DNA from 3 places in the Erythrobacter sp. 3-20A1M genome. Region 2 is predicted to be linked to each of the others. Evidence: predicted binding sites of a transcription regulator. Region 2 holds the regulator's gene; each other region holds the start of a gene.
The links. Region 2 encodes LexA, which represses DNA repair genes until DNA is damaged. Its sites were predicted from a motif close to GTTCCNCNCTTGTTCT; they were not measured.

Region 1 (10,140 bases), 430 kb from region 2:
GCGTCAACCTTACGCGTGAGGAAATGCGCTATTCGCGCAGCTATGCGGCCGGCATGGTGCTCGAAGTCGATCGTCGGCAAAGGGGGCAGGGGCTGCAGAAGGGCCGCTATGACGTGATCGAAACCGATCCGACCCGCGAACGCGTGATGCTGCAGAACGAGCGGGGCAAGCGCTTTGAATTCCGGCCGGGCCAGATGCGACCGCAGGGTGAGCAGGATCCGCTGCGCCTGTTTGAGGTTCGCCCACTCGAGATCCACGACGGCGACCGCATCCGCTGGACGGCGACGGATCACAAGCGCGGACTGCTCAACGCCGATCAGGCGCGCATCGTGGCGGTTGATGGGAAGGGTGTTATGGTGAAAACCTCCCTTGGCGCCGAACACCGGCTGGGGCTGCGCGACCCCATGCTCGAGCGTCTTGATCTTGCCTACGCGCTCAATGCGCACATGGCGCAGGGTCTAACCTCTGACCGCGGGATTGCCGTCATGGACAGCCGCGAACGCAATCTTGCCAACCAGCAGACATTTCTCGTGACGATCACCCGCCTGCGCGATGGTCTGACCCTGTTTGTCGACAATGCGGGCAAGCTCGAAGCAGCTGTTGAGCGCAATCCGGGAATGAAACGCTCAGCGCTCGAAACGGTCAATCAGCTGCGCGATGCGGCAGCAACCGGCCAGGCTAAGGGCAAGGCGCCCGATCGTTCGCAAGAACCGGCCCGCGAGCCGCCCGAGCTCGATCGCTCGATCACCAAGCCCTTCGAAATCGGGATCTGACGCAGCGTCTATCCGCATAGGTCCATATGGCACCAGTTGACTATTAGTTCTTCTTTTGTTCTCATGGCGAGCATGTCCCGAATCGCCGATGAGATCCTGTTTACGCACATCGAGGTCGCGCTTGCGGTTGCGTCCGAAGCAACGCTTGTCGGGCTCGGTGCTGACGACCCGCGAATCCAGCGCAATGCTCGTGTCGATCTCGCGCGCCACCTGGTCGAACGCATGCAGGGTTTGGAGCTCGAAGGAGAGGGGAATGCCGGCAGGAGCTCTCAGCCCACTCTCTTTCCGGGCGATCTCTCGCCGATGGGCTGACCAGCATTGAGATGTGGCTGAGGTAATACTGGCTTATTGAAGGCGCGTCGGGCGATCCTTTCCCATCAGCTCTGCCACGCGTTTGGCGATGGCTTTCCAGGTGGCAATGCCCGCCTCGTCCTGCGCCAGCGCGAGCGCGCCGATCTGCTCGGCGACATGAAGCGGTGCATTCTCACCGTGGGATTTCAGAACCTGGTTGGCACAGGCCCAGAGTTCCCAATCGCTCAGCATCAGCCGAGACGTCCAACAAGGCCGAGGAGGAACGCGATCAAACCGTAGCCCACGACACTGCACGCCAAGAGAAGTTCTACATTGAATTTGGAGCGAGGAGGGCGGGGTTGTCCTGCTGGCCAGATCTGATCGCAGATGAGCTCGTTGAACCCGGCGCGGCGTCCGCAGACTTCCACTTCGCGTCCTAGCAACCGACGTGCTCCACGCCCGGTGTCGAGCTCCCACACGCCGCCGCCTGAATGCAGTTCAAGTCCGAAGGGGCCTTCTACAAGACGGCCTGTCAGATAGAGCTCCGGGCTTAGCGGCATGCAGGCCCTTTCCAGTAGCGATCCCAACGCAGCACCGTGCGTGTCTGGATCATCGAGCAGGAGAGATCGGCTCCGTTCGGCAGTCGGCACCAGGCAGCCGTCCGGTTGCCGCCGGCCGAACCTTCCGACCGGCATGTCAATCTCGGTCCACGAACCACGACGTGCCCTGTCGAGCTGGTCCCGCGAGGGCCGCCAAGAAGATCGACGAGAGCGTCACGCGCTTCGATAGCCGACGCGTCGGGGCAGGGCTGGTTGGTTCGGCATGTTCCATCCATTTCGCGCGCGGCGATCCCGGCGATGCGGACATGGGGGCCTTCGGCACACCATATGGGTCCGTCGCCATCCCAGACATGCGTGGGTGTGCAGGTAAAGGTCTGGCCGGCAGCGACGATCGAGGCAGCGAGGAGGGCAAGCATTGGCGAGCTACCTAGCGAGCGCGCGGCCGAACCAAAGCACGCGGCCGACAATATTGATCGTCCGCTTCTCCAGTCCGCGCCAACTGGGATAGGCCGGATTGTCGCTAAGCACCGAGACCCGCTTGCCTTGCGGCTCGATTGCGACCCGCTTGACGCTGAGCATGTCGTCCATGCGCAGAACATAGATCCCGTCGCGCAGCCGCGACTGCCCATCATTGAGATCGACCATTACTTCATCGCCGTCATGCAGCGTTGGCTCCATCGAATCCCCGTGCACGGCGATGATCGAAAGGCTCGTCGCCTTGCTTGCGGTCAGACGGCGCAGCCACTTTTCGTCGAACCCGAACTGGGCGCATTTGGATTCCATTTCGGCCAAAGCGCCGTGCCCCGCCGAGGCTTCGACATCGAGAACCGGGACATGGACCAGTTCGACGACCGGGCCGGATCGCCGTTCGGGCGCACCGAGGATCTTCTCGTCTACTCCGAAAAAGCGGGCGAGCACAGAGCGGTCCTGCTCGTCCAGTTGCCGGGGACTGCCGCGGCGGATGTATTGCTGGATGTAGGCCGCGTTGCGTCCAAGAAGGCGGGAGATTGAGGAGTAATTACAGCCTCGTTGCTGGATCAGATCGTCCAGGGCTTTGCGTGCATCTTCCATCGCTGCGGGTCCTATCGCATCCGTCTAGGAATTTCGATCCTAGACTCTAGGAAGTCTTCCTAATAAGAACATAACAAGAACACAAGCGGAAAGCGAGTCGAAGGCGATGGAGCTCCTGGACCAGATTGAGGGCTATTTGGCGCGAAGTGGTACGAAGGCCAGCATGTTTGGTAGGCAGGCAGTCGGGGACCCACGGTTTGTTCAGGATCTTCGCGAAGGGCGTCGGCCGAGGCGCAAGACGACGCAACGCGTCCTTAATTTTCTCGCGTCTACAGAGGGAGTTGCGTCCACGCTCTCGGATCGTGTTGACGTGTCGGCGGGTTAGATTCGCATTGCTTTAATTACATCCGTCCAGTAGGTGTGCCCATACAGAAACTGGTCAGTCCAGCTTTTGTGGGGGCTACGGGGCATGGACGTCGAATCAAGATTACGAAGAGGGGTCGAGAGCAGGCTGGAATTCATTGAATTCCGGTTGTTCTGGGAAGGCCACGTAAACCGAAGCGACATCGTCGAGACATTCGGGGTTTCGATCAATCAGGCGTCAGCCGATCTCAACAGATATCTGGGGCTAGCCGAGACCAACATGGTCTACGACAAAAGCGCACGGACCTATGTGCGAAGCTCTTCCTTCAAGCCAATCTTCCATAAGCCTGACGCCGAGCGGTATCTCACTCAAATCCGGTCGATCGCTGACGGGATCATTACTCCCGACGATGCCTGGATCGGCAGCGTTCCGGGGTTTGCTTGCGCGCCAACACCTGCCCGCGGTGTGTCTGCCCCCATTCTCCGAGCGGTTGTGACCGCGATGAAGCGCAAGGAAGCACTCGAAGTCCTCTACCAGTCGATGTCCTCGCCGGAGCCGTCTTGGCGCTGGATCGCGCCGCATGCCTTGGTCTTCGACGGGTTCAGGTGGCACGCCCGAGCGCATTGCGTCCGTAGCGGGCAGTTCAAGGACTTCGTCCTGTCCCGCATCGGTGAAACGCGGGCGAGCAAGGCTAGCGAGGGGACAGCTTCGCGCGATCATGATTGGCTCAGTGATATTGACCTCGTCATCGCGCCCCACCCTGAACTGAGCGCCGGGCAGCGCAAGGTGATCGAGCTCGATTACGGAATGGAAGGCGGCAAGGCCGTGATTCCGGTCAAGCGCGCGCTCCTCTATTACGCGCTCAAGCGGCTCGGGCTCGATACCGACCCGGCTGCCCGGCGTCCGCAGGATCAGCAGATAATTCTACTTAATCGGGCCGAAATCACGGGGGGCTCCCTATGAATTCCACACCTCAGCCCGGGGCCGTAATCGAGCTGCGCTCAGCGACTTGGAAGGTGCTCGGCACCTCAACGCTAAAGCTTGGGTACAGCGAAGTACATTGTCGCGGCCTCTCCGGTTTGGTTCGCGACAAGGAGGCCCGGTTTGTCTGGAACCTTGAGAAGGATGCACGCGTGCTGGATCCGACCGGGGTCCACCTCGTCCCCGACACGTCCCCGGGGCTCAATGACATCAAGCTGCATATCGAGGCGGCATTCCGCCACACGCCGACTACGACCCGACGCCCCATCACACTTGGCCGAGCGGCGATCGATAACCTGACGTTCCAACATCTGCCGGTTGAGCGGGCGCTTGCGCAGGATCGCGTCCGGCTTCTGATCGCAGATGATGTTGGCCTCGGAAAGACGCTGGAGGCCGGGCTTATCGCTTCCGAATTGGCTCTGCGTGGGCGGGCGAACCGGATACTCGTGGTCACCACCCGGGCAATGCTGACCCAGTTCCAAAAGGAATTCTGGACCCGCTTTTCAATCCCGCTTGCCCGGCTCGACAGCGCGGCGATCCGGCGGATGCGGAACCGGATTCCGGCCCACTACAACGTCTTCGACCAGTTCGACCGGTCGATTGTCTCGATCGACACACTGAAGCGGGATGCGCAGATCCGGGACGCGATCCGGCACTCCTACTGGGACTTGATCATCATTGATGAGGCCCACAACGCTGCGGTCCGAAAAAATACGACGGGGACAAACTCCCAACGAGCCGATCTGGCCCGGCTTCTATCGCGCCGGACCGACTCGCTCCTTCTGCTGACCGCTACCCCGCACGACGGGTCCCAGGAGAGCTTCGCCAGCCTGATCGAGATGCTGGACCCGACCCGAGTCCCCGACCCGTCCCGCCTGCACCGGAGCGACATTGAGGATCTGGTGGTGCGTCGGTTTCGGTCCTCCCCCGAGGTGGTCGCGGATATCGGCCGCGAGGTTCCGAAGCGGGAGCTGTTCCGCCGTTCTTTCCCGCTCAGCCCCCAGGAGGAGCTCGCTTATCAATCCGTCGCGGACCTGCATCTCGATTTGGACGAGGAGTCGTCCCGGGGACGTGCGATCGACTTGTTCCGGACGACGCTCGCCAAGGCGATCTTCTCGAGCCCGGCTGCCTGCCGTGAAACCCTTGAGCGGCGCATCCGGGGAATCGAGAATGGGACTGCCCGCGGCACTCTGGAGGACCGGGACCGGCTACTGGCTCTGGCAGGCCAGGTAGATGCAATCGATACCGATGCTTTCAGCAAGTATCAGGATCTCCTGCAGCTGTTGCGCGACCTGCGCTGGACCGGAAGAGACCCACGAGACAGACTTGTGATCTTCTCCGAACGGATTGCCACCGTCTCCTGGCTCTCTGAGCGGCTGCGGGTGGATCTGGGTCTATCGGAGGAGCAGGTGGCCCGGGTCGACGGGGGCAGCGTCGAGGCGGACGTCCGGACCCAGCAGGTGATTGAGGCATTCGGGCAGGAGCGGTCCCCGGTCCGGATCCTGATCGCCTCCGACATGGCGTCCGAGGGACTCAATCTGCACTTTCAGTGCCACCGGCTAATCCACTTCGACTTGCCTTGGTCTCTCCTGCGTTTCCAGCAGCGGAACGGGCGCATCGACCGATACGGACAGGACCGGCCACCCCAGATCACCTACTTCGTCGGGGAGAGCACCCATCCGAAGGTTCGCCAGATGTGGGTGCTCGAGAAGCTGGTCGCCAAGGATGTGGCGGCTCAGGAGGGGGTCGGGGATCCGGCGGTTTTCCTAGGCGCCGGGCACACCGAGGGAGAGGAGACCGTGGTCGCCGAGGCCGTCGCCGCAGGGATCGGCGCCGACGCATTCGAGGTGCAGATGGACGCGCGGGCTGCGGAGGCTGCGACCCACTTGTCCCTAGACGATGAGTTCGCCGCCCTTTTCGGTGACTATGCGACCCCAGTCCCCCGGAAGGCGGAGGTGGCCGCAGATCTCGCTCCTCCTCGTCTCTTCAAAGACACGTTCACCTACGCCACGGCCATGATCGAGCGCCTCTCTCGCCCTGAGGAGTGTGTATTCGCTGACACGCCGTCCGTCGTCCAGTGTTCCCCGTCAGCGCCAATGGCACAGATTTGAGGTTGTGAATTAAGGAGGATTGGGGCTTCGTCGCAGTGACGAAGGAACGAAGATGAAGCCCCAATCCTCCTTGAAAAAATCGCCTGCCAAGGCCCCTGCTGAGCGGGTGGTGAAGGACATCCGGCGGCAGACCCGGCGGCATTTTTCGGCCGAAGACAAGATCCGCATTGTGCTCGATGGGCTGCGTGGCGAAGACAGCATTGCTGAACTATGCCGCAAGGCAGGCATTGCCCAGAGCCTGTATTACACCTGGTCGAAGGAGTTCATGGAAGCGGGCAAGCGGCGCCTGGCGGGTGACACGGCTCGTGCCGCGACCAGCGGCGAGGTGCAGGACCTGCGCCGCGAAGCCCGCGCTTTGAAGGAATGCGTGGCCGACCTGACGCTCGAAAACCGTCTGCTCAAAAAAAGCATGATCGCGGATGGGGGCGACGACGAATGAGATATCCCGCATCCGAGAAGCTCGAGATCATCCGGATCGTCGAGCAGTCGCATCTGCCGGCGAAGCTCACCCTCGACAAGCTGGGGATCGCACGCCGGACGTTCTACCGCTGGTACGACCGGTTCCTCGAAGGCGGACCGGAGGCGTTGGAAGATCGGCCATCGGCACCGAGCCGCGTGTGGAACCGGATCCCGCCTGACATCCTTGATCAGATCATCGAACTGGCACTGGAGCAGTCCGAGCTGAGCCCACGGGAGCTGGCGGTGCGCTTTACCGACGAAAGGCGTTACTTCGTGTCGGAAGCCACGGTTTACCGCCTTCTGAAGGCCCATGACCTGATCACCAGCCCGGCCTATGTGGTGATCAAGGCCGCCGATCAGTTCCACACCAAGACCACCCGGCCGAACGAGATGTGGCAGACCGACTTCACCTACTTCAAGATTATCGGGTGGGGCTGGATGTACCTGTCGACCGTGCTCGACGACTTCTCACGCTACATCATCGCCTGGAAGCTGTGCACCAACATGCGCGCCGAGGACGTGACCGACACGCTGGACATGGCACTGGCCGCATCGGGCTGCGACAGCGCCACGGTGCTGCACAAGCCAAGGCTGCTGTCGGACAATGGCCCCAGCTACATCGCCGGCGAACTGGCGGAATACATCGAGGCCCAGAAGATGAGCCATGTGCGCGGTGCCCCGCTACACCCGCAGACCCAGGGCAAGATCGAGCGCTGGCATCAGACCCTGAAAAACCGCATCTTGCTGGAAAACTACTTCCTGCCCGGCGACCTCGAAGCTCACATCGAGGCCTTCGTCGAGCACTACAATCACCAGCGATACCACGAGAGCCTGGCCAATGTGACGCCTGCCGACGCCTACTTCGGCAGGGCTCCGGCAATCATCAAACTGCGCGAAAGGATCAAGCGACAGACCATCGAACATCGGCGCTTGCAGCACCGCAAGTTCGCCGCCTAACATCAACCCCCTGACGAGGTCCGCACTCCGCTAATCTACGCCGCGAGTTGTGCCGAATGTTCTGACGACGGACACGGCGTTCAGTCTGGATTTGCTCGCGCAACGACGCCATCGGCAACGTGGCCGTAGTTGCCGCTGCCGCGGGTGTATTCGGGACCGGCACGGCCTGGCCCGATCTCATCGTCGCCGCGATCATGGCGGCGCTCGGTCTGTCTGGCGGATGGCAGATCGTGAGGCATGCACTGCGCGATCTCGCCGAAGCGTCAGGTTCGTCCGCCACATTGGTCGAGGTCCATTCTAAGAATGCGTCGCAATAGCCTTGACCCTGTAGCGACTTCAGGGTGTAGGCGCGCCACATGACGAGTCTCGGATCGAATCTCATGGTGCGCCGTCTGGGCGTGTTTCTGGCAATCCTGCTCTCTGTCGTAGCTTCGGGGCTCACGGCGTCGCCTGCGGCAGCCCAGACGCTCGATCCGGCAACCGCGCAAAGGGTCGGCACCACGTGGAAGCTCCTCGATTACATCGCGGTCGACTACGAGGGCGCGGTGTCGGGGGGCAAGATCGCCAGCGAGGGCGAATATGCCGAGATGCAGGAGTTCGCGGCCACAATCGCAGACGAGATCGGTGCACTGCCCGACCGGCCGAAGAAGGCCGAGCTGGTCCGCGAGGCGCGCGTCCTGCGCAACCAGATCGCCGCGAAAGCTCCAGCGGCGCGGATAGCTGCGACCTCTCAGACGATCTCCGGCGTTCTGCTCGAGGCTTATCCCGTCCCGGTCGCGCCTTCGACGGCGCCGGACGTCGCGCGTGGTGCTGCTCTCTTCGCCGATAATTGCGCCGCCTGCCATGGCGCGAGCGGCAACGGCAAGGGACCCGATGCTGCCGGGCTCGAAACGCCGCCCGTTGCGTTCACCGACACCGCCCGCGCGCGCAAGCGCAGCCTCGCGGCACTCGAGCAGGTCATCTCTCAAGGGATCGACGGCACCGCGATGCAGAGCTTTCGCGACCTTTCTGCCGAGGATCGCTGGGCGCTCGCCTTCCGCGCCGGAGCGTTCGCCTTTTCACAGGCCGATGTCCGCCGCGGCGAAACGTTGTGGCAGAGCAGCGCCGACATTCGCGCCAGAATTCCCGACCTCAAGGCTCTGGTCACGACCACCCCCGAAGCGCTGGGCGAGCAGATCGGACAGGCGCGGGCCGATGCCGTCATGGCCTATCTCCGCGGCCATCCCGAAGCCGTGACGGCGCGGCCTTCGGGCGATGCCGGCAAAGCCATCGCCACGACCCGCGCCAGGCTCGGCGAAAGCGTCGACGCCTACCGCTCCGGAGACAGGAAACGGGCCAAGGCGCTCGCTCTGTCGGCCTATCTCGACGGCTTCGAACCCATCGAGCCGCTGCTCAGCGCCAAGGACGCCGGACTGATGGCGAATATCGAGACGCGCATGGGCGCGTTCCGGGCAGCGATCGGCGACGGAATAGCGCCCGATGCCCTGGCGACGCAGGCGGGAGCAATCGATACGCTCCTCGATGACGCCGAGCGCGCCCTCGCGCCCGGCGCGTCGAGCGCCGTCACCACGTTCGCCGGCGCGTTTGCCGTCCTGTTGCGCGAAGGCCTCGAAGCGCTGCTCATCGTCGTGGCGATGCTGGCGTTTCTGGAGAAGGCGGACCGCAAGGACGTGTTGCGCTACGTTCACGGCGGCTGGACGAGCGCTCTCGTTGCCGGAGGAGCGACCTGGCTGGTGGCCACTTATGCGATCGGCATCAGCGGCGCGAGCCGCGAGCTGACCGAAGGGTTCGGCTCCCTGTTTGCGGCGGTCGTGCTGCTGTCGGTGGGCATCTGGATGCACGGCAAGGCGCAGGCCGGCCAGTGGCAGAGGTATATTCAGGAAAAGCTCGCCAGGGCCTTGGGCGGCCAGTCGGGCTGGTTGCTGTTCGGCCTCGCTTTCGTCGTCGTATACCGCGAGGTGTTCGAGACGATCCTGTTCTTTGCCGCCTTGTGGTCGCAGGGCAACGGAGCGGCAATGCTTGCTGGAACGGTCGCCGCCGTGCTCGTGCTCGCCGGCCTCGCGTGGACGATGCTGCGGTACAGCCGGCAACTGCCGATCGCCAGCTTCTTCCGCTACAGCTCCTGGCTGATGGCCGCGTTGACAGTGGTGCTCGCGGGCAAGGGTGTCGCCGCATTGCAGGAGGCAGGCTGGATCGATATCGCGCCGCTATCGTTCGTGCCGCGACTTTCGATCATCGGCCTTTTCCCCACGCTCGAGACGATCGCGGCGCAGATTCTCGTCCTTGTCGCGCTTGTCCTCGGCTTTGCGGTCAATCGTCGCCGAGTGGCCGCAGACTGATGCGCTGCCTTCCTGACGATTTAAGACTGCGGCTCGATGCGGCCGCCGCTCTGGCGCGGCGCCAGCTTAGCGGCAAATCCGACCGTCCAGCATCACGCTTACCTACCGGCGACACGGAGTCACACTGGTTATGAAAGCGAAAGTTCTTCGGTTCAGGGGCCTATCCGCAAAAATTGTTTGAAGACCGGCTATTGGTCTTGCCCCGCTCGGACTTCGCTGCACGGACCACTGGAGGCCGTTAGCTAATCGGGTCCTACAATGCGATTTCCATCAAACCTGATCTTGGCGATTTTT
Region 2 (10,140 bases):
CTATTTCGCCTATGAAACCATCGCCCGGATCGAGCGGTTGCCCCGCGCCCCGACGAGCGAGCTCGAGCTGCCCGACATGGTCTTCGCGCGCCCGACGCTGCTGCTCGTATTCGATTCGCTGAGCGACGCGCTTTACCTGATTGCGCCGCTCTGGGCCGATGGGGGTGATCCCGATGCTCGGCTGGCGGCGGCCGGCGAACGGATCGACGAGGCCGAGCGGCGACTGGCGGGGCCGGTTCCACAGTCGGATGCTGCCGCCGACCTGCCTGAGGCTGCGCTTACGCCGCGCCTGGCGAACGACGACTATGGGACGATGGTAGAACGGGCGAAGGACTATATCGTCGCGGGCGACATCTTCCAGGTGGTGCTAGCGCAGCGGTTTACCTGCCCCTTCCCGCTTCCCCCCATCGCGCTTTATCGCGCGCTGCGCCGGGTCAACCCGTCGCCGTTCCTGTATTTCCTCGATCTGCCCGGTTTCGCGGTAGTGGGATCGAGTCCGGAAATCCTGGTTCGCCTGCGGGACGGCGAGGTCACCATCCGACCGATCGCCGGTACGCGTCCGCGCGGCGCAACCCCTGCTGCCGACAAGGCCGCGGAAGACGGCCTGCTGGCCGATCCCAAGGAGCGCGCCGAGCACCTGATGCTGCTCGACCTCGGCCGCAACGATGTCGGCCGCGTGGCGGATCGGGGGAGTGTCGAAGTCACCGACAGCTTCGGCATAGAGCGCTACAGCCACGTCATGCACATCGTCAGCAACGTCGTCGGCAGGCTTGCGCCCGGCAAGGACGCGCTCGACGCGCTGTTCGCCGGCTTCCCGGCGGGGACCGTCAGCGGCGCTCCGAAGGTCCGCGCGTGCGAGATCATCGCCGAGCTGGAGCCCGAGACGCGCGGACCCTACGCCGGCGGTGTGGGATATTTCGCGCCCGATGGCAGCTTCGATTCCTGCATTGTCCTGCGCACCGCGGTGGTGAAGGACGGGACGATGCATGTGCAGGCGGGTGCGGGCATCGTCGCCGACAGCGATCCCGCCTACGAACAGCGCGAATGCGAGGCGAAGGCCGGCGCACTTCTCGCCGCCGCGCGCGAGGCGATCCGCATCGCCGCCGAGCCGGGGTACGGGCAATGAGGGGGCCTGAAATCCTGTTGCTCGCTGCACTCGCGCTGACGGCTTGTGACCGGCAGCCCGAGGGTAAGCCGGTGCTGCGCACCGAGATCGGGAGCGGCAAAGCACTGCCGGTCGGGGGCGAGGCGTCCGGGGCGGCCGCTTCGGCGTCGCCCACTCCGGCCGCGATCCCCGGCGATCCGTGCACCCGTAGCGAATTCGAAGGGGTCGCGATTACCGAGTGCATCGCCGATCCGGCGAAGCACGTCATCCTCGCCGCGCTGGGCCAGCCTCCCTATCGCGGCTTCGCGAAGCTCAAGGCCGCCATGGGCGATGAAGCGGCCAAGGTCGCCTTCGCGGTCAATGCCGGGATGTTCGACGGCGAGGGCAAGCCGATCGGCTATTTCGTGCGCAACGGCGACCGTCGTCAGGAACTCAACCGCGCTGACGGGTCGGGCAATTTCCATATGAAGCCCAACGGCGTGTTCTACGGTGCCAAGGGCAAGTGGCATGTGCGCACCAGTGCGGACTTCTACACCAACGTTACCGATCGCCCCGATTTCGGCACGCAGAGCGGGCCGATGCTGGTGATCGCCGGCAAGCTGCATCCCGAATTTTCCGAAGACGGCCCTTCGCGCAATATCCGCAACGGGGTGGGTGTCGACGCGCAAGGCCGCGCGCATTTCGCGATTTCGGAAGGGCCGATCAGCTTCGGCAGCTTCGCCCGCTATTTCCGCGATGTGGCGAAAACGCCCGATGCGCTCTATCTCGACGGTAACGTCTCGTCCCTGTGGGACCCGGTGGCGAAGCGGATGGACGCGCGCGCACCGATCGGGCCGATGCTGGTCGTCGAGCGAAAGGATTGAACGCATGATCGAATACGCGCGCACCCTCTACCCCCCGATCGAACCCTATGACAGCGGCATGCTCGACGTCGGTGACGGCCACTCGCTCCATTACGAGCGCGTCGGCACCCGCGGGGCGAAGCCCGCTGTGTTCCTCCACGGCGGCCCGGGCGGCGGCTTCGGCCCCGACCACCGGCGGCAGTGGAATCCCGATCTCTACGACGTGTTGCTGTTCGATCAGCGCGGTTGCGGCAAGTCCACGCCCTTCGCCGAACTGGCGCATAACGACACCTGGACGATCGTCGCCGATATCGAGCGGCTGCGCGAAATGTGCGGGCATGAGAAATGGCAGGCGTTCGGGGGCAGCTGGGGCTCCACTCTCGCGCTCGCCTATGCCCAGAAGCATCCCGAGCGCGTCAGCGAGCTGGTACTGCGCGGCGTGTTCCTGGCGCGGCAGAAGGAGCTCGACTGGCTCTACCGCTATGGCGCGAGCGAAATCATGGCCGAGGCGTGGGACGATTTCGTCTCCGTCATCCCCGAGAATGAGCGCGGCGAGCTGATCGAGGCCTATTACCGCCGCCTGTCGGGCGACGACGAGGATGCGAAGCAGGAGGCCGCCCGTGCCTGGTCGATCTGGGAGGGACAGGTCGCGACGCTGCTGCCCAAGCCCGCGCTGATCGAGGACTATGCCGATTCGGCCAAGGCGGTACCGATGGCGCGCATCTCCGCTCATTTCTTCCGCGAGGGGTTCTGGCTGAAGGATAACCAGCTCCTGCGCGACGTGCACAAGCTGCGCGGAATTCCCGGCATCATCGTGCAGGGCCGCCACGACATCTGCACCCCGCCCACCTCCGCCTGGGCGCTCAAGCAAGCTTGGCCCGAAGCGGACCTTCGCATCGTCCACGATGCGGGCCATTCCGCGAGCGAAGCGGGCATTATCGACGGATTGGTACGAGCGACGGACGAGCTGGCGGGCAAGACGGCGTGATCCTCGTCATCGACAATTACGACAGCTTCACTTTCAACCTGGTCCATTACCTGATGGAACTCGGGGCCGAGGTACGGGTGGAGCGCAACGACGCGCTGTCCGCGCGCGAGGCGCTGGCGACAGGGGCGAAGGGCGTGCTGATCTCTCCCGGCCCCTGCACCCCGAACGAGGCAGGGGTGAGCCTCGATCTGGTCGCGGCCTGCGCGGATGCGGCGATGCCTCTGCTCGGCGTATGCCTCGGCCATCAGGCGATCGGGCAGCACTTCGGCGGGCGCGTGGTGCGCGGCGGGTTGATGCATGGCAAGACCAGTCCGGTCGACCATGCCGGGACGGGCGTGTTCGCCGATCTCCCCTCCCCCTTCACCGCGACGCGCTATCATTCGCTGGTGGTGGAAGACATTCCGGATGTGCTGCGGGTCAACGCGACCAGCGAGACGCCGGGGCTCGACGGCACCAGTGTCATGGGTTTTTGCCACGCCGAGTTGCCGATCCACGGCGTCCAATTCCATCCCGAAAGCATCGCGACCGAACACGGCCACGCCCTGCTCGCAAATTTCCTCCACCTTTGCAGGATCGAGACCGTGAACCCGGCGGGCAAGGCCGCATGACCAAGCTTCCCGGCGCAGAGCCCCACCTGACCGAAGCGGAGGCGGAGCAGGTCTTCGGCGCGATCCTCGACGGAGAGCCATCGGAGGAAGAGATCGCCCGCTTCCTCACCGACCTCTCCGATCGCGGCGAAACGGCGGACGAAATCGCGGGTGCGGCGCTCGCGCTGCGCGCCCGCCTGATCCCGATCGATGCTCCGGAAGGGGCGATCGACGTGTGCGGGACCGGCGGCGACGGACACCACACGCTTAACGTCTCAACCGCGGTCAGCCTGGTCGTCGCGGCCTGCGGCGTGCCGGTGGCCAAGCACGGCAATCGCGCGGCGAGCAGCAAGTCGGGTGCGGCGGATACGCTGGAGGCGCTTGGCCTCGACATGGAGGCGGCCGGACGCACCGCCGAAAAGACCCTGGCCGAGATCGGCATCTGCTTCCTCTTCGCGAAGAACCACCACCCGGCGATGGCGCGCATCCAGCCCATCCGGCAGCGGCTCGGCCGGCGCACGATATTCAACCTGATGGGGCCGCTGTCGAACCCCGCGCGCGTCACGCGCCAGCTGATCGGCATCGCCCGGCCCGCCTATGTTCCGATCTATGCCGGGGCCAAGGCACGGCTCGGCAGCGACTGGACCATGATCGTCAGCGGCGACGAGGGGCTCGACGAACTGAGCCTGGCGGGCGGCAACGAGGTGGCGATCGTGCGTGGCAACGATTACGAGATGAGCCGCGTCGATGCCGCGCAGGCCGATCTGCCCCATGCCCCGATCGAGGCGATCCGCGGCGGCGATGCGGTCCACAACGCGAAGGCGTTGAAGTCTCTGCTGGCAGGCGCGCCCGGCCCCTATCGCGACGCGGTCTGCTTGAACGCCGCCGGTGCGCTGCTCGTCGCCGGGGCAACGTCGGACTGGCGCGCAGGCGCGACCCGCGCTGCTGAGGCGCTCGACAGCGGCGACGCCGAGGCGCTGCTCGACCGCTGGATCGCGATGGCGGCCTGAGATGAACAAACTGATCGAGATATGCGACGCAAAGCGTGACGAAGTCGCACGGCGGAAGGGTGAAACTTCGCCCGACCAGCTGCGCGAAAAGATCGCCGTGCAGTCAGCACCGCGCGGGTTCGAACTAGCGCTGCGGGAAAAGTCCACGACCGGCTTCGGCCTCATCGCGGAAATCAAGAAAGCTTCGCCCTCTAAAGGTCTGATCCGACCGGACTTTCGCCCCGCCGATCATGCCCGCGCCTACGCGGCTGCAGGCGCGGCGTGCCTTTCCGTATTGACCGACGAACCTTATTTCCAGGGCCACGCGGATTTTCTCGTCGAGGCTCGCGCGGCTTGCGACCTGCCCGTGCTGCGCAAGGATTTCATGGTCGATCCGTGGCAATGCATGGAGGCCCGTGCAATGGGGGCCGACGCGATCCTGATCATCGTCGCGGCCCTGTCCGACGGGCAGATGACCGAGATCGAGACTGCGGCCACCGAACTGGGAATGGACGTGCTGGTCGAGGTTCACGACGAAGATGAACTAGCCCGCGCGCAGCTGCTGAAAAGTCGCCTGATCGGGATCAACAACCGAGACCTTCGCACCTTCGAGACCGATCTTGCGGTTACCGAACGCCTCGCCGCCCTGGCACCCGAAGGTGCCCTGATCGTCGGGGAGAGCGGGATAACCACCCACGCCGATTGCCAGCGCTTGGCCGATGCCGGGGTACGATGCTTCCTGGTCGGGGAAAGCCTGATGCGGCAGGACGATGTAGAGGCGGCTACGCGCACATTGCTGCATGGCTGAGCGCGCAAGCTGTCCTACTGTGGCCTCATGGGGCTAGATCGCCGTCATGACCGCCCGTTCGATCCTGTCCGCACCGCGTCCGAATTGCACATCCTGCGGAAGATTTTCCGAGCCCAGGACTGTGTTCCAAGTGTTCCATCCTGTAGGACTTGCCGGATCCGGAGAGACACTATGAAGTTACTCGGTACGCTCGTCGGCCTGCTGATGATGGCCATGGGGACGGTGTGGATCCTTCAGGGTCAGGGCATCGCCTTTCTTGGCAGCTTCATGGCCTACGATCGCCAGTGGACAATGTGGGGCGCGGTCCTGCTGCTGGCCGGTCTGGCAATCGCCATCTGGTCGAACAGGCGGAGGCGTTAGGAGGCCGATGGCCGAACTCACCCATCTCGACGAGCATGGCCACGCGCGTATGGTCGATGTCGGTGGCAAGTCCGCCACCGCGCGGGTCGCGGTCGCCACCGGTCGCATCCGCATGTCCCCCGAAGCGCTGGCGGCCGTTCGCAACGGCGATGCGCCCAAGGGCGACGTTCTCGCCGCCGCCCGGATTGCCGGGATCATGGCGGCGAAGCGGACCGGTGAGCTGATCCCGCTATGCCATCCGCTCGCGCTCGACGCGGTGAGCGTGGCGTTCGCGTTCGAGGACGATGCGATCCGGGTGGACGCGACCGCCTCGCTGACGGGCAAGACCGGCGTGGAGATGGAGGCGATGACCGCGGTTTCCGTCGCGCTGCTGACGATCTACGACATGGCCAAGGCGATCGACAAGGCAATGGTGATAGAGGGCGTACGCCTGCTCTCGAAGAGCGGGGGAAAGTCGGGCGAGTGGCGCGCGCCGGAATGAACACTCCGCCGATCCCATTGGAAGAAGCGCAGTCCCGCCTGCTCGAGCTGGTGAAGCCGCTCGGGACGGAAACGCTCGGCGTCGATGACGCGCTGGGGCGCTATCTGGCGAAACCGCTGGCCGCGCGCCGGACTCAACCTTCCGCGGACCTATCTGCCATGGATGGCTACGCCGTCGCCGGAAACGGTCCATGGCGGATCGTCGGCGAAAGCCGGTGCGGCGCGCCGTTCGACGGCTCGCTAACCGGGAACCAGGCCATACGAATATCGACCGGCGCGATCATGCCGCGCAGTGCCAATGCCGTGCTGTTGCAGGAAGACGCAACCCGCGACGGCGATGCCCTGTCGGCCAACGACCGACCCGATGCGCGCCATATCCGCCGGCGCGGGTTCGACTTCACTGAAGGCGACACGCTGCTGCACGCCGGGTCGCGCATCGGTGCCGCCGCGATCGCCCTCGCACGCTCCGGCGGTCACGCGGCGCTGGAAGTCGGAATGAAGCCGAGGATCGCGCTGCTCGAAGGCGGCGACGAACTGGCGCGCAACCCCTCGCAATGCACAGAGCACCAGATACCTGCCAGCAATGCCGCCATGCTGCGCGCCATGGCATCGCACGTTCCCTGCTCGGTCGCGGTCGAGGATCCGATCCCCGACCGCATCGATGCTTTGGTCGAAGCTTTCGAAAGCCATTCCGATGCCGACCTGCTGGTGGTTTCGGGCGGTGCCTCGGTGGGCGACCACGACCTGGTGCGCCCCGCGCTGGAGCGAGCCGGGGCGCAGATCGCCTTCTGGCGCGTCGCTATGAAGCCGGGAAAGCCCCTGATGGTGGCGCAGCGCGATCGTCAGCTGGTGCTCGGCCTGCCAGGCAACCCCGTCTCCAGCTTCGTCACCGGCCTCCACTTCATGTTGCCAGCCTTGCGCAAGCTGGCCGGTGCGGCGCATCCGGTTGCCAAGCCGCTATTGCTGCCCCTCGCGGAAGAACTCGCCGGTGGCGGCCCGCGGCGCGAGTTCCTCCGGGCACGATGGGATGGCGAGGCGCTTCTTCCGCTCGGTCAACAGGATAGCAGCGCGCTGGAGGCACTGGCCGACGCCGACGCACTGATCGACCGCCCGATCGACGGCGAACGTGTGCGCGCCGGATCGGTGGTGCCCGCCTATTGGATCGGAAATGGCGCTTTTGCTTGACGGCGCTCCATCTGTTTCCTAATTGTTCCACATTCGTTCGCCGGTAGGCGGATGATTGGAACAACGATGCAGGAGCCTGTCCATGCTCACCGCCAAGCAGCACGAGCTGATCCGTTTCATCCAGCAGCGGCTGGAGAAGACCGGGATTTCCCCGTCGTTCGAGGAGATGAAGGAAGCCCTTGACCTCAAGAGCAAGTCGGGCGTGCATCGCCTGATCTCCGCCTTGGAGGAGCGCGGCTTCATCCGCCGCCTGCCCAATCGCGCGCGGGCGCTGGAAATTCTCAAGCAGCCCGAGGATGCCGTGGGCGGTGGTACCCCGCAGGCGGCGAACGATGTGGTCACTTCGGCGAAGGCCGCTTCCGCCAAGGCACCCGAACCTGCTAACGACGTCATCGAGATTCCGCTGCACGGGCGCATCGCGGCAGGTGCGCCGATCGAGGCACTGGAAGATTACCAGAGCCTGCCGGTCCCGGCGGCGCTGCTCGGCCCCGGCGATCACTACGCGCTTGAGGTATCGGGCGATTCGATGATCGAGGCGGGTATTTTCGACGGGGATTACGCGTTGATCCGCCGGACCGACACGGCCCGCGATGGAGAGATCGTGGTTGCACTGGTCGACAACGAGGAAGCGACGCTGAAGTATCTCCACAAGGACAGCGGTCGCATTCGTCTCGATCCCGCGAATTCCGCATATCAATCGCAGGTCTACGATTCGGCTCAGGTGCAGGTCCAGGGTCGGCTCGCGGGGCTCCTGCGGCGCTATCACTGAGGGTTTCCGGTCGAGCGTGCGTCTACGCGGTACGCGCTCGGGATCAGTTGTCTCGCGGCGCGCGCCACCAGCCATGTTCGCCCTGCCCGTCGGCCACCGTAGCCACGCGGCGGTCGTCGAGATAGAGCGCCAGACCCCCGCTACGGCTGAGAAAGCGCTGATCGGCCAGTAACCAGCGGGGGCGGCAGGTATAGGGCAGGTAGCGGTCGGCCACGACGATATCGGCTCTCTCGCATGCGGCGGCCAGCGCTCTTTCGGACACCAGATCGCGACTGCGCGCCATGAGGATGCTCCAGTGCCGGTCCCCTCGGTCGAGCTCGACGGTGCAGAAATCGCGGCTGCATCGCGCCAGGGCCGAATGGTCGATGCCGACCGTCTCCGCTCCCCTGCCGCCGAGTTCCACAATCGTGTCCCGCGCATAGCCGGAGCGCCCCTCGCGCAGCATGACGAGCCTGCCCTCCTCGTCCGCGATGCCCACATTGCGGCCATCCCGCCCGATCAGGATATCGGGCGCAGGCGTCATCACAAGAAGACCGAGCGCCAGGGTCACGGGCAGGAGGCCAAGCAATCTGCCGCGACCGCTCCACAAGGCGAGCCACAAGCCGCCCAGCACGAACAGCGCGATCGTGAGACCGCTCATTTGCGGGGCAAGCTTGACCGCACCCGGCTGCGAAGCGGCAAAATGCGCGATCGCCAGCAGCAGGTCGAGCGACCAGCCCGCTAGCCACCACGCCGGCCCGCCCAGGCCCACGATGTCCAGCGCGAGCGCGAGCGCGATCAAGGGCATGCTGACGAAAGTGGTCAGCGGTATGGCGAGAACATTGGCGAACGCCCCGTAAAGTCCGGCCCGATGGAAATGGAACAGCACGATCGGCATCAGCGCGATCTCGATGACGAAACCCGTCAGCAGCAGCATGGCGAGGTGCCGCAGGAACCGCCTCGCCATGCCCTCGTCGCGCGGTGCGAGGAAGCGCCGGACCGGCCCTGCATTGTGAAGCCCCACGATCGCGATGACGGCCGAGAAGCTCATCTGGAAACTCGGCCCGACCAGCGCCTCCGGCCATGCCAACATGACCACACTCGCGGCGACCGCGACCATGCGCAGGCTCAGCGGTTCGCGCCCCAGCGCCAGCGCCAGTAGTACCAGCACTGCTCCGACGCAGCTGCGCACCGTGGGCACCTCGGCCCCGGTCAGCAGGGTGTAACCGATCCCGGCCAAGGCACCCACGGCGGCAGCCATCACAGGGAGACGCACGCGCAAGACGAGCCACGGCCACAAGGCCAAGATGCGCAATGCGAGGAAATAGGCAGCAGCTATCACCGCGCTCACATGCAGACCGCTGATCGAGAGCAGGTGCGTCAACCCGGCATCGCGCATGGCGCTCTCGTCCCGCTCGGCGATCGCTCCGCGATCACCGCTCGCGAAGGCCGCTGCGATCGCTCCTTCCGATCCGCCCAACTGCCCCCTCACATGCTGCGAAAGATGCCGCTGCGCGCGGCTGAACGGATCGGCCTCGATTTGGCCCACCGATAAGGTCTCGATCTCCCCTATCGCCGAGCCCGTCGCAGCAAGCCCTTCGAACCAGGCCGTTCGCGCGAAATCGTAGGCTCCGGGCACGAGCGGTGGGGCAGGCGGCATGAGGCGCGAGCGAAGGCGAACGATATCTCCCTCGTCCGGCGGCGCATTGTCGGCGAGCAGCGGCACGTTCACCCGGACCTTGCGAGCGTGACCGTCCTGAGCGTCGCGATATGCCAGGGTAAGACGGCTTCGATCGCGGGCAGGCTGGTCTTCACGTTCCAGCACCCTGCCCTGTAAGGTCACCACCCGCGGGTAGGCGAGAGGCTCGGCGCCCACCGTCGCGGAACGCGCCCAGACCAGGCCGATACCGAATGCAAAGACCAGCGCGGCGATCATTACCGCCCGTCCGAGATACTCGCGCGTTTCGTTACGCGAAATCGCCCACCCCCACAGCGCCAGCAGCAGAGCCGCTGCAATGGCCGCGCCCCATTCCCACCGGCTGTGAAGC
Region 3 (10,140 bases), 520 kb from region 2:
CACAGGTGCACGAGCGCCTGGTCGCCAGCCGCGAGCGGATCGGGCCGGTCAACCTGGTGGCCGCCGACGAGCTCGAGAAGATCGAGCGGGAGCACGGCGCAAGCGCGGAAGAACAGGCCGAACTCGCCGAAGCGGTGCATCGCCTGCGCGGTTCGATCGGCAATCTCAACCGCGAGGGGCGCGAGCGGCTGCGCGAGGCGTTCGAGCGGGTCGACACCCATTTCCGCCGCCTGTTTACCAAGCTGTTCGAAGGCGGGAGTGCGCATCTGGCGCTGGTCGACAGCGACGATCCGTTGGAGGCGGGGCTGGAGATATTCGCCCAGCCCCCGGGCAAGAAGCTGCAATCGCTAACCCTGCTGTCCGGCGGCGAGCAGGCGCTGACCGCGATCGCGCTGATCTTCGGCCTGTTCCTGACCAATCCTGCCCCGATCTGCGTGCTGGACGAGGTCGATGCGCCGCTGGACGATGCCAATATCGACCGCTTCTGCGACCTGCTCGACGCCATGGTCCGCGAAACCAGCACCCGTTATCTGATCGTCACCCACAATGCCGTGACGATGAGCCGGATGCACCGCCTGTTCGGCGTCACCATGATGGAGCGCGGCGTGTCGCGCCTGGTCAGCGTCGACCTGGGCGAGGCGGAACGGATGGCAGCGGAGTAACACCGCCATCAGAAACGTTCCAATCCGGGAAATCTGCGATGAACCGATGAAACCAAACACCCCTTGCGATCATTGAGCCCGCAAAAGCCGGTATTGTGGGTTCCCGGGGGATTATGAGTATCGATTTCGAGCACGTCCTTGGCGCTTCGCCGAACCCGTATGTGATTCTCGATACCGATCTGGTCATCGTCTGGATGAACGATGCCTATTGCGCGCAACCATGCGTGGGCGTGGCGATCTCGCAGGGCAAAAGATGTTCGACGCGTTCCCCAGCGAAGAGGGGAGCGAGAGCCACCAGCTGCTCAAATCGTCTCTCGATCGCGTACTGAAAACGGGCGAGCCGGACGAACTCGCCTTGATTCGCTACGATATCGAAAACCCCGACGGATCGACCGATGCCCGTTACTGGAGCGCCACGCACACCCCGATCCACGAAGGCGGGCAGTTGCGCTATATCCTGCAACATACGGTCGATGTGACCGAGGTCGAGAAGCTGCGACAACACAAGGATGCCATGGGCATCTTTCGGCGCGCCAAGAGTGTGCAGGACGAAAACCGCACATTGCGGGACGAGACGCGAAGGCTGCTCGCGTTATTCCATCAGGCACCGGGATTCACGGCGGTATTGATGGGAACCGAGCATCGCTTCGCCATGGCGAACGAGGCATATCGCGAACTCGTGGGCAGAGCCGACGTCGTGGGGCGCACGGTGGAAGAGGCGCTACCAGAGGTTGCCGACCAGGGTTTCATCGAAGTGCTCGATAACGTCTATCGCACCGGCGAACCCTATTTCGGTCGCCGCGAGGAAGTCTTCCTGGTGCCGGAGGGCGAGAGCGAACCGCGGTCGCGCTTCCTCAATTTCGTCTTCCAGCCGGTTCTCGATGACGACGATCTCGTTCGCGGAATAATCATCCAGGGCAACGACGTAACCGACGAGGTGCTCTCGCTGGAGCGGCAGCAATCGCTGGTCAACGAGCTTAATCACCGGGTCAAGAACACGCTGGCGATCGTGCAGGGGCTCGCCATGCAATCCTTTCGCACCGCCGAAACGGAGCGTGGGCGCGCGGTGTTCGAGGCCCGGTTGCGGACGTTGGCGACGGCACACAATCTCTTGACCGAGGGGTTCTGGGGTGCGGCCGAGGTTGCAGATGTCGTGCGGCAGTCCGCCGAGACCACGGCGAGAGATGCGCTGGCACGGATCGATTTCTCGGGCGATCTGGTGCGATTGCCCCCGCAAACGGCCGTTTCCCTTGCGATGATCATCCACGAATTGTGTACCAACGCCATGAAATACGGTGCTCTATCCAATGAAAGCGGCTCCATCGCGATACGGTGGCACGTCGTCGAGAACGGAGCGAAGGCCTTGGTGTTCGAATGGAAGGAACAGGGCGGGCCCGCCGTAACGCCCCCCGAAAGGCCGGGTTTCGGCACGCGGCTTATCTCGCGCGGCGTCTCCGATCGTGCCACCGGTTCGGCCGAGGTCGCTTACGAGCCGGATGGGTTGCGCTTCTCGATGCGGGCGGAGCTGGAAGCGGCATGAATCTGGCGGGAAAGCGCGTGCTATTGGTGGAAGACGAGGTCATCATCGGGTTCGCGCTCGACGACATGATTTCGGATGAAGGCGCGCAAACCACGCTCGTCGCATCACGCGCCGATGCGGAGCGGGCGCTCGCCGAAACGGATTACGACCTCGCAATCATCGACGTGAATCTGAACGGCGACCTCAGCTATCCGCTGGCCGATGTCCTGACGGAAAAAGGTTGTCCGTTCATCTTCGCCACCGGTTACGGCAACGTCACCCACCCCGACCGGTTCGCGAAAGTACCCACGGTCGGCAAGCCGTATAATCTGGCGACGATCATGCAGGCCACGACAGGGGTTTTGTAGCTTCCGACGCGATAGCACCGGCATCGAGAAGGTGGCAAAGCCCGGCCAGCTTCCGCATCCGCAAAAAAACCGGGAAGGCCGTTCTATGCGTTCAGTGCTTTCGCTAGACCGTCGCGGATATCCGTCAGTTCCGACAGCAAGTCGCTAGCGATCGTGGCGTTTTTCGCGTCGCGCCCTTGGTCCGGCGCAGCCTCTGCCGTGTCTGTTTGCGGCGCGCTTTCGGTCCTACCCGCGACATCGGAGCGGCCATCCGCAATGGCCTGGCGCGCACCCTTGATGGTGTAGCCCTCGACATTGACCAGCCGGTCGATCGCTTCGACCAGTGCGACGTCGGAGGTTCGATAATACCGCCGGTTGCCGCTGCGCTTGAGCGGCTGGAGCATGGGAAACTGTTCTTCCCAATATCGCAGGACATGCGGGCGGATGTTCAGCGCGGCACTGACTTCGCCGATGGTGCGCAGCGCCCCTTCGTCCTTGCCGTCCTCGAACCGCGCCGCCACCGCCTTAGAGCCCCGAGATGCGATCCCGCAGGATCTGGCTGGCGCGGAACGTCATCACCCGGCGCGGGGTGATCGGCACTTCCTTGCCCGTCTTGGGATTGCGACCGATGCGCTCGCGCTTGTCGCGCAGCACGAAGGTGCCGAAGCCGGATATTTTCACATTCTCGCCGCTTTTCATGGCTTCGCACATGTGGGCGAGGATCGATTCGACCAGGTTCAGCGACTCCGCGCGGCTAAAGCCCATCTTGCGGTTGATGGTCTCGGCCAGATCGGCGCGGGTCAACGTGCCTTGGGAACGGGACATATTCGGTCAAATCTCCTGCTCTTTCGGTGCGGACCCGCGGTAAAATCCAACATAGATTAAACAATTAGACCCTAGACCGCAAACCGTACCTCGGGGCAATCCCCTAATGACACAGCTTCGCCAACCCCTGCCGGATCAGTACCGCGCGAGGCTGGCACCCCAAGTGAAGCCGCCGCCCATCGCCTCGAACATCACGAGATCGCCGCGGGCGATCTTGCCCGAACGCACGCCGTGATCGAACGCCAGCGGCACCGACGCGGCCGAGGTGTTAGCGTGCTGGTCCACGGTGACGATCACCTTCTCCGGCGGCAGGCCCAGCTTGCGCGCCGTGGCGTCCAGGATGCGGGCATTCGCCTGATGCGGCACGACCCAGTCGATTTCCTCCGCCGTCAGCCCCGCACCGTCCAGCACCTCGCCCAGCACCTGGGCGAGATTGACGACCGCGTGGCGGAATACCTCGCGCCCCTTCATCCGCAGATGGCCGACGGTCTGCGTCGTCGAGGGACCGCCATCGACATAGAGGAGATCGTGCTGCGCCCCGTCGGCATGGAGCGCCGAGGCGATGATGCCCGGTGCGCCCGCCTCGTCCCCGACCTCCTCGGCTTCCAGCACCAGCGCACCCGCGCCGTCGCCGAACAGCACGCAGGTGGTGCGGTCTTCCCAGTCGAGGATGCGGCTGAAGGTTTCCGCGCCGATCACCAGCGCGCGCTTCGCCATTCCTGTGCGCAGCATCGCATCGGCGGTGGTGAGCGCGTAAAGGAAGCCGGAGCATACCGCCTGCACGTCGAAGGCGATGCCGCCGGGCGTGCCCAGCGCGGCCTGCACCTTCGTCGCCGAGGCAGGAAAGGTATTGTCGGGGGTAGAAGTCGCCAGGATGATCAGCCCGATCGAATCCGCGTCGAAGCCCGCATCGTCCAGCGCGGCACGAGCCGCGTCGGTCGCGAGGCTGGCGGTGGTCTCCCCCTCGCCCGCGAGATAGCGCTGGCGGATGCCCGTGCGCTCCACGATCCATTCGTCGGTAGTATCGACGCGCTCGGCCAGCTCGGCATTGCTGACGCAGCGCGCCGGCAGGGCGGAGCCGGAGCCCCGGATAACGGAACGGATCATTTCGCCTCCGCTTCGCCGCCATGCGCCCAGCCGCTCCGGTTGAGCTGGGCGAGATCGTCGGCCACGCGTTTGGTCAGGTCTTCCTCCAGCAGCCGGGCGGCGACGGCGACGGCATGCGCCACGCCCTTCGCGCTGGCGCTGCCATGGCTTTTCACAACCACGCCGTTGAGGCCCAGGAAGACCGCGCCATTGTGGTTGTTCGGGTCGAGATGGTGGCGCAGCAGCTCGGTCGCCGGACGCGAGACGAGGAAGCCGATCTTGGAACGCAGCGAGCTGGTGAAGGCGTTGCGCAGCAAGTCGGTCACGAAGCGCGCCGCACCCTCGATCGCCTTGAGCGCAATATTGCCCGAAAACCCGTCCGACACCACGACGTCCACTTCGCCGCGATTGATCTTGTCGCTTTCGATGAAGCCGTCGAAAGTCAGCGGCAGGTTCTTTGCAGCCTGCAGGGTCGCCGCCGCATCGCGCAGTTCCGGCGTACCCTTCTGCTCCTCGGTCCCGATGTTCAGCAGGCGCACGCGCGGCGCGGTGAAGCCGTTGACGATGCGCGAATAGGCCGCGCCCATGATCGCAAACTGGACGAGGTTGCGCGCATCGGCTTCCGTGTTGGCGCCCAGGTCCAGCATGACGGCATCGTGTTCGGCCAGGGTCGGCAGCAGCGCGGCGAGCGCCGGGCGGTCGATCCCCGGCATCGTGCGCAGCGCCAGCTTGCTCATCGCCATCAGCGCGCCGGTATTGCCGGCGCTGACCGCGGCCCCCGCCTTGCCTTCCTTCACCGCGTTGACGGCCAGACCCATGCTGGTGGATTTGGCCCGGCGCAGTGCGCGGGACGGCTTCTCGTCGCCGCCGACGACATCCTCGCAATGCAGGATTTCGGACGCCGCACGCAGATTGGGGTGATGTTCCAGCGCCGCTTCGATGCGCGCGCGGTCGCCGACCAGCAGGAACTGGAAGCGGTCGTGATCCCGGCGGGCGAGAGCCGCGCCGTCGATCATCACGCGCACGCCTTCGTCACCGCCCATCGCGTCGACAGCGATACGCGGCAAAGTCATGGCGCTCTCCTGATTATGGGGCCGGGGCCCCGGATCGTCAGAGGCTCGGCGCGAGAACTTCGCGACCGTTGTAGAAGCCGCAATGCGGGCACAGATTGTGCGGGCGCTTGAGCTCGCCGCAATTGCTGCATTCGTGGAAGGCCTCGACCTTCAGCGAATCGTGGGAGCGGCGATTGCCGCGACGATGCGGCGATACTTTTCTTTTTGGGACAGCCATGGCGGCACCTGTTCCTGCGAAATACGTCTAAATCTATGTCTTGGACCGCTTAGGCGAAGGCCGGAGCGCGCACAACCCATGGGGTCGGACGCCCTTAGAAGCCCAGCCGAGCGGGGAAGCAGCGCCCTATAGCGTGATTCCGGCGCAATGCAACCGGTTCGAGCCCTAACCTGCCAGCGCAGCGTCGCCCACGAAGGGATTGCTCTGCCGTTCGCGGCCGAAGGTGCTGGTCGGGCCATGGCCGGGAATGAAGGTGATATCGTCGCCCAGCGGCCACAGCTTGCCCGTGATGGCGTCGATCAGATCCTGGTGATTGCTCATCGGAAAGTCGGTGCGCCCGATGCTACCCTGGAACAGCACGTCGCCCACGATCGCAAAACTGCTGGGCCGATGGACGAAGACGACATGGCCCGGCGTGTGACCGGGGCAATGGAACACATCGAGCGTCAGTTCGCCCACGGTCACCTGATCGCCGTTTTCGAGCCAGCGGTCGGGTTCGAAGGGCTCGCCCGGCGTGCCGAAGCGCGCCGCATCGTCCGCGAGGCGGGCGATCCAGAACCGGTCCGCCTCCTGCGGCCCCTCGATCGGCAGGCCCAGCTCCTTCGCCAGCACACCCGCCTGCCCGCAATGGTCGAGATGACCGTGCGTAATCAGGATCTTCTCGAGCGTCACTCCGGCGCGCTCCACGCCCGCCTTCAACCGGTCCAGATCACCGCCGGGATCGACCAGCGCACCGCGCATGGTCTTCGTACACCAGATCAGCGAGCAGTTCTGCTGCAACGGGGTGACGGGGATGATCGCGGCCTTCATCGGCGGCTGGGTCTGGCTATCGGGCATGGGCAACGATGTGGCCGCAGGTCCGCCGCGATGCAAGCTCAGACGGTCCGTCGAGCTTGGCGGACCTCCGACACGATCTCGACCGCTTCGCGCAAGACATACAGCCCGATCGCCGCACCTACGATCAGGTCGAAATAGCCGATTCCGGTCGCGAGCACGGCCAGGCCGCTGGCGATGACCGCGGCATTCGCCACCACGTCCGCCCGGGTGAATATCCACGCTGCGCGCAGATGCACCTCTCCCCGGCGATGCGTTGCCAGCAGACGCAGCACGATTACGTTCACCACCAGCGCAATCGAGGCGACCGCGATCATCCAGGGCCCCTCTGGCGCGGCCCCCGCAAAGAAGCGCCGCGCCACCTCCGCCAGCAGCCCTAGGCCAAGTGCGAACAGCGCGATGCCGCTGCCCAATGCCGCATTAGCCTTGAAGCGGGACGATGCGCCGATCGCCACCAGCGCGATTGCGTAGACGGCAGCGTCCGAAAGCATGTCGAGCCCGTCGGCGATGAGCCCGGTCGACCCGGCGCGCAGGCCGCTCGCCAGTTCGACGACGAACATTACCGCGTTCAGCGCCAGCGCGATACGCAGCGCATGCTTCTGCGCAGCCGTTTCCAGCGCGGGGGGCTCGCATCCGCAATCGCTCATGCGTAAGGACCTTGCATTGCTGGCGGCGCGCCGCGGCCGAGGAGGAAGTGGGCGCGGATCATAGCCGCCCGCCTTTCCAGACCACACGGCCGACCACCTCGACCTCGCTCAGATCTACCTCCAGCGCGGGATAGGCACGGTTCTCGCTCAGCAGAGTTATCCGCCCCTGCCCCGCCAGCGCCACCCGCTTGACCAGCAAGCTGTCGTCCATCCGCACGATATGGATCGCATCGCGCAGCGGGCGCGGGGTGCGATCGACCAGAATTTCGTCGCCCTTGCGGAGCAGCGGCTCCATCGAATCGCCTTCCACCGTCAGCACCGACAGCATCCTGGGGTCGAAGCCATTGTCGCGCAGCCAGCGGGCGGAGAAGCCGAAATGGTCGAACGGTTTCTCGCCCTGCGCGAATTGGCCTGGTCCTGCCGACGCGGCGATCCCCAAACGCGGGATGGCGACGAAGGATTTATCCGCCTTTCCGCCGCCCGCATAGGAATTTTCCTCCCGACCGCCCAGCTCGCTTTCCGCCACGCCAAAGAATTCGGCCAGCCGCCGCCGGTCGCCTTCCTCCAGCTTGCGGGGACTGCCCTTGCGCACGAACTGCTGCAGATAGCTGGGATTGCGCCCGATCATTTCCGATAGCGCGGCAAGGCTGGCGCGCTTTTCCTGCGCCAAGGCGAGCAGGCGCTCGCGCGGTTCGGATGATGGATCGGACGTCATGATCGTCCACCCTCCCTATCAGTAGGAAAAATCCTAGACAAGTAGGATTTCGAGTGGAACGAATCAGAACAGAACAGGAACACAGATTCGCAGCCTTCGGAGATCCTTCCATGCTGATACGCCGTATCGAGCGATTCCTCAGGGAATTCGACATGCCCGCGACCAAGTTCGGTCGCCTCGCCGCGCACGATCCGCGCTTCGTGCTCGACCTCAGGAACGGGCGCGAACCGCGCAGCGGCACCGTGTCCCGGATCGACCGGTTCATGACCGACTGGCGGAGCGCGCGCCATGCATGAGGAACGCCCCCTCCCCCGCCGCCCGCGCGCCCGTCGTACCCCCGCCGACCGCCTGCGCGCCGCGCTTCTCGCCCTGGCCGATGGTCACGGGATCGTTCGCGCGCATCGAGAAACCCCTTGGGCCAGCATCACCTTCGCCGGGGCGCGGCACCGTGTGGTGTTGTGTTTCGAAGGCGCGGAAGCCATCGCGGCAGGCGAGCAATTCAGCGCCGACCTGCCCGAACACGAGTTCACGATCCCCGGCCAGCTGGTCGCCGATGCCACCGTTGTAGAGGTGGACCATGTGCTGCTGCCCCAGCCGCGCCTGACCGTGACCGCCGAGCTACTGCTGCTCGAAGATGTCTAGCCGCTAATACCCAAGCGACAGGTCGAAGCGCGGCTCGAGCGGTTCGCCCTTTACCCAGCGATGGCAGTTCTCGACAAAACGGGTCGCGGCGCGTTGAAACATCCTGGTCTGCGCGCGGCCCGACAGGTGCATGCTCAGATGCGCGCGCTCGACATCCCATAGCGGGTGATCGGCGGGCAGCGGCTCGGGCGTCATCACGTCGAGAAACGCCCCGCCCAGCCGCTTTGCCTCCAGCGCGTCGATCAGCGCGGGCTGGTCGATCACGCTGCCGCGCGCGATGTTCACCAGGACGGCGGTGTCCTTCATCGCGGCGAGTTCGGGCGCGCCGATCATGCCCTCGGTCTCCGGTGTCGCGGGCACGGCGAGGACGATCCAGTCGAACGCGCCCAGCCGGTCGCGCCATTCGTCCGGCCCCAGCGCGTTTTCGCCGCCGGAGCGCCGGACGACCGTGACCTCCATCCCGAACGCCCGCAGCCGCGGTTCGATCAGCCGCCCGATCGCGCCGTAGCCGAGCAGCAGGACCCGCCCGCCTTCCAGCTCCATCTTGCCCGGCGAATCGGACAGCCATTCGCGCGCGTCGCGCGCGCGGACCACGTCGTCATAGCCCTTCGCATGGACCAGCATCCCCATCACGACATATTCGGCGATGGTCACGGCGTTGATCCCCGCCCCGTTGGTGACGGTGACGCCGCGTGTCCGCAGCAGGTCGAGCGGCAGGAAATCGAGCCCCGCATAGATCGAGCTCAGCCATTCCAGTCGCTCCGCGCGCCGCACCGCCTCCAGCATGATCGCAGGCTCGTTATGATCGAACCAGCCGATCTGCGCCTCTGGTGCCAGCGCGTGCATTTCCTCGACCGAGGTGAACCAGCGCGGTTCTATCTCAGGGGGGAGCTGCGGCTCCACCAGCGGGCGCACGAGCGCGGACAGGACGGCGATGGTCATTTTCTTTACTGGTCAGCCCAGCTTCCATTCCCAGCCGAGCGGGTCACCGTCCATAACCTCGACCCCCTTCGCGATCAGCTCGTCACGGATGGCGTCGGAGGCGGCGAAGTCCTTCTCCGCGCGCGCGGCCTTGCGGCGGGTGAGCGCGTCCTCGATCTCGTCCTCGCTCAGTTGCGCATCCTTCGGCCGGATGCGCAGATCGGAGCGCGCAAGGTCGAGCAGGCCAAGGCCGAGCACGGCATCCATTTTCTCGATCGCCGCGCGCTTGGCACCGGCATCGACTTTCTTCATCGCGAGCGCTTCCTCGAGAGCGGTCAGCGCGATCGGAGTATTGAGGTCGTCCGTCACCGCATCTTCGAACTTCGACAGCGCGGGTTCGAACTTCGGGTGCATTTCGTCGACCTTGTCGGCACCGTGCAATGGGGCCGCCAGCAGCACCATTCGCTTCAACCGCGTCAGCGCCGCGCCCAGTCCTTCCCAGGAGAATTCCAGCTCGCTGCGGTAGTGCGCCTGCAAGCACATCAGCCGGTAGGCGAGTGGGTGATAGCCCTTGTCGAGCAGCAGTTGCAGGCGCAGGAACTCTCCCGACGACTTGCTCATCTTGCCCGTCCGGTCGACGAGAAAGTTGTTG

Region 1: a site for LexA is predicted at 2,772-2,787, ahead of F7D01_RS12505 (S24 family peptidase). Genes of this name have one in related genera too.
Region 3: a site for LexA is predicted at 7,991-8,006, ahead of F7D01_RS01980 (S24 family peptidase). Genes of this name have one in related genera too.

The regions. Positions count from the first base shown of each region.
Region 1 covers NZ_CP045200.1:2,553,145-2,563,284, forward strand. The annotation lists gene mobF (MobF family relaxase) at 1-773, shown strand, start outside; gene F7D01_RS12495 (hypothetical protein) at 837-1,085, shown strand; gene F7D01_RS12500 (hypothetical protein) at 1,119-1,316, opposite strand; gene F7D01_RS15295 (DUF5818 domain-containing protein) at 1,316-1,624, opposite strand; gene F7D01_RS15300 (thermonuclease family protein) at 1,615-2,040, opposite strand; gene F7D01_RS12505 (S24 family peptidase) at 2,048-2,695, opposite strand; gene F7D01_RS12510 (WYL domain-containing protein) at 3,105-3,962, shown strand; gene F7D01_RS12515 (DEAD/DEAH box helicase) at 3,959-6,091, shown strand; one part of gene F7D01_RS12520 (IS3 family transposase) at 6,144-6,491, shown strand; one part of gene F7D01_RS12520 (IS3 family transposase) at 6,494-7,507, shown strand; partial or broken gene F7D01_RS12525 (hypothetical protein) at 7,582-7,824, shown strand; gene F7D01_RS12530 (cytochrome c/FTR1 family iron permease) at 7,864-9,846, shown strand.
Region 2 covers NZ_CP045200.1:2,986,902-2,997,041, reverse strand. The annotation lists gene trpE (anthranilate synthase component I) at 1-1,126, shown strand, start outside; gene F7D01_RS14480 (phosphodiester glycosidase family protein) at 1,123-1,968, shown strand; gene pip (prolyl aminopeptidase) at 1,973-2,935, shown strand; gene F7D01_RS14470 (aminodeoxychorismate/anthranilate synthase component II) at 2,932-3,543, shown strand; gene trpD (anthranilate phosphoribosyltransferase) at 3,540-4,532, shown strand; gene trpC (indole-3-glycerol phosphate synthase TrpC) at 4,534-5,319, shown strand; gene F7D01_RS14455 (hypothetical protein) at 5,491-5,679, shown strand; gene moaC (cyclic pyranopterin monophosphate synthase MoaC) at 5,687-6,160, shown strand; gene F7D01_RS14445 (molybdopterin molybdotransferase MoeA) at 6,157-7,344, shown strand; gene lexA (transcriptional repressor LexA) at 7,427-8,113, shown strand; gene F7D01_RS14435 (ComEC/Rec2 family competence protein) at 8,157-10,140, opposite strand, start outside.
Region 3 covers NZ_CP045200.1:392,238-402,377, forward strand. The annotation lists gene smc (chromosome segregation protein SMC) at 1-662, shown strand, start outside; gene F7D01_RS01935 (sensor histidine kinase) at 883-2,202, shown strand; gene F7D01_RS01940 (response regulator) at 2,199-2,549, shown strand; gene F7D01_RS01945 (MerR family transcriptional regulator) at 2,633-3,049, opposite strand; gene F7D01_RS01950 (integration host factor subunit alpha) at 3,054-3,353, opposite strand; gene F7D01_RS01955 (beta-ketoacyl-ACP synthase III) at 3,489-4,460, opposite strand; gene plsX (phosphate acyltransferase PlsX) at 4,457-5,512, opposite strand; gene rpmF (50S ribosomal protein L32) at 5,550-5,729, opposite strand; gene F7D01_RS01970 (MBL fold metallo-hydrolase) at 5,895-6,539, opposite strand; gene F7D01_RS01975 (cation diffusion facilitator family transporter) at 6,605-7,210, opposite strand; gene F7D01_RS01980 (S24 family peptidase) at 7,269-7,925, opposite strand; gene F7D01_RS01985 (hypothetical protein) at 8,036-8,221, shown strand; gene F7D01_RS01990 (hypothetical protein) at 8,214-8,567, shown strand; gene F7D01_RS01995 (D-2-hydroxyacid dehydrogenase) at 8,571-9,509, opposite strand; gene cysS (cysteine--tRNA ligase) at 9,522-10,140, opposite strand, start outside.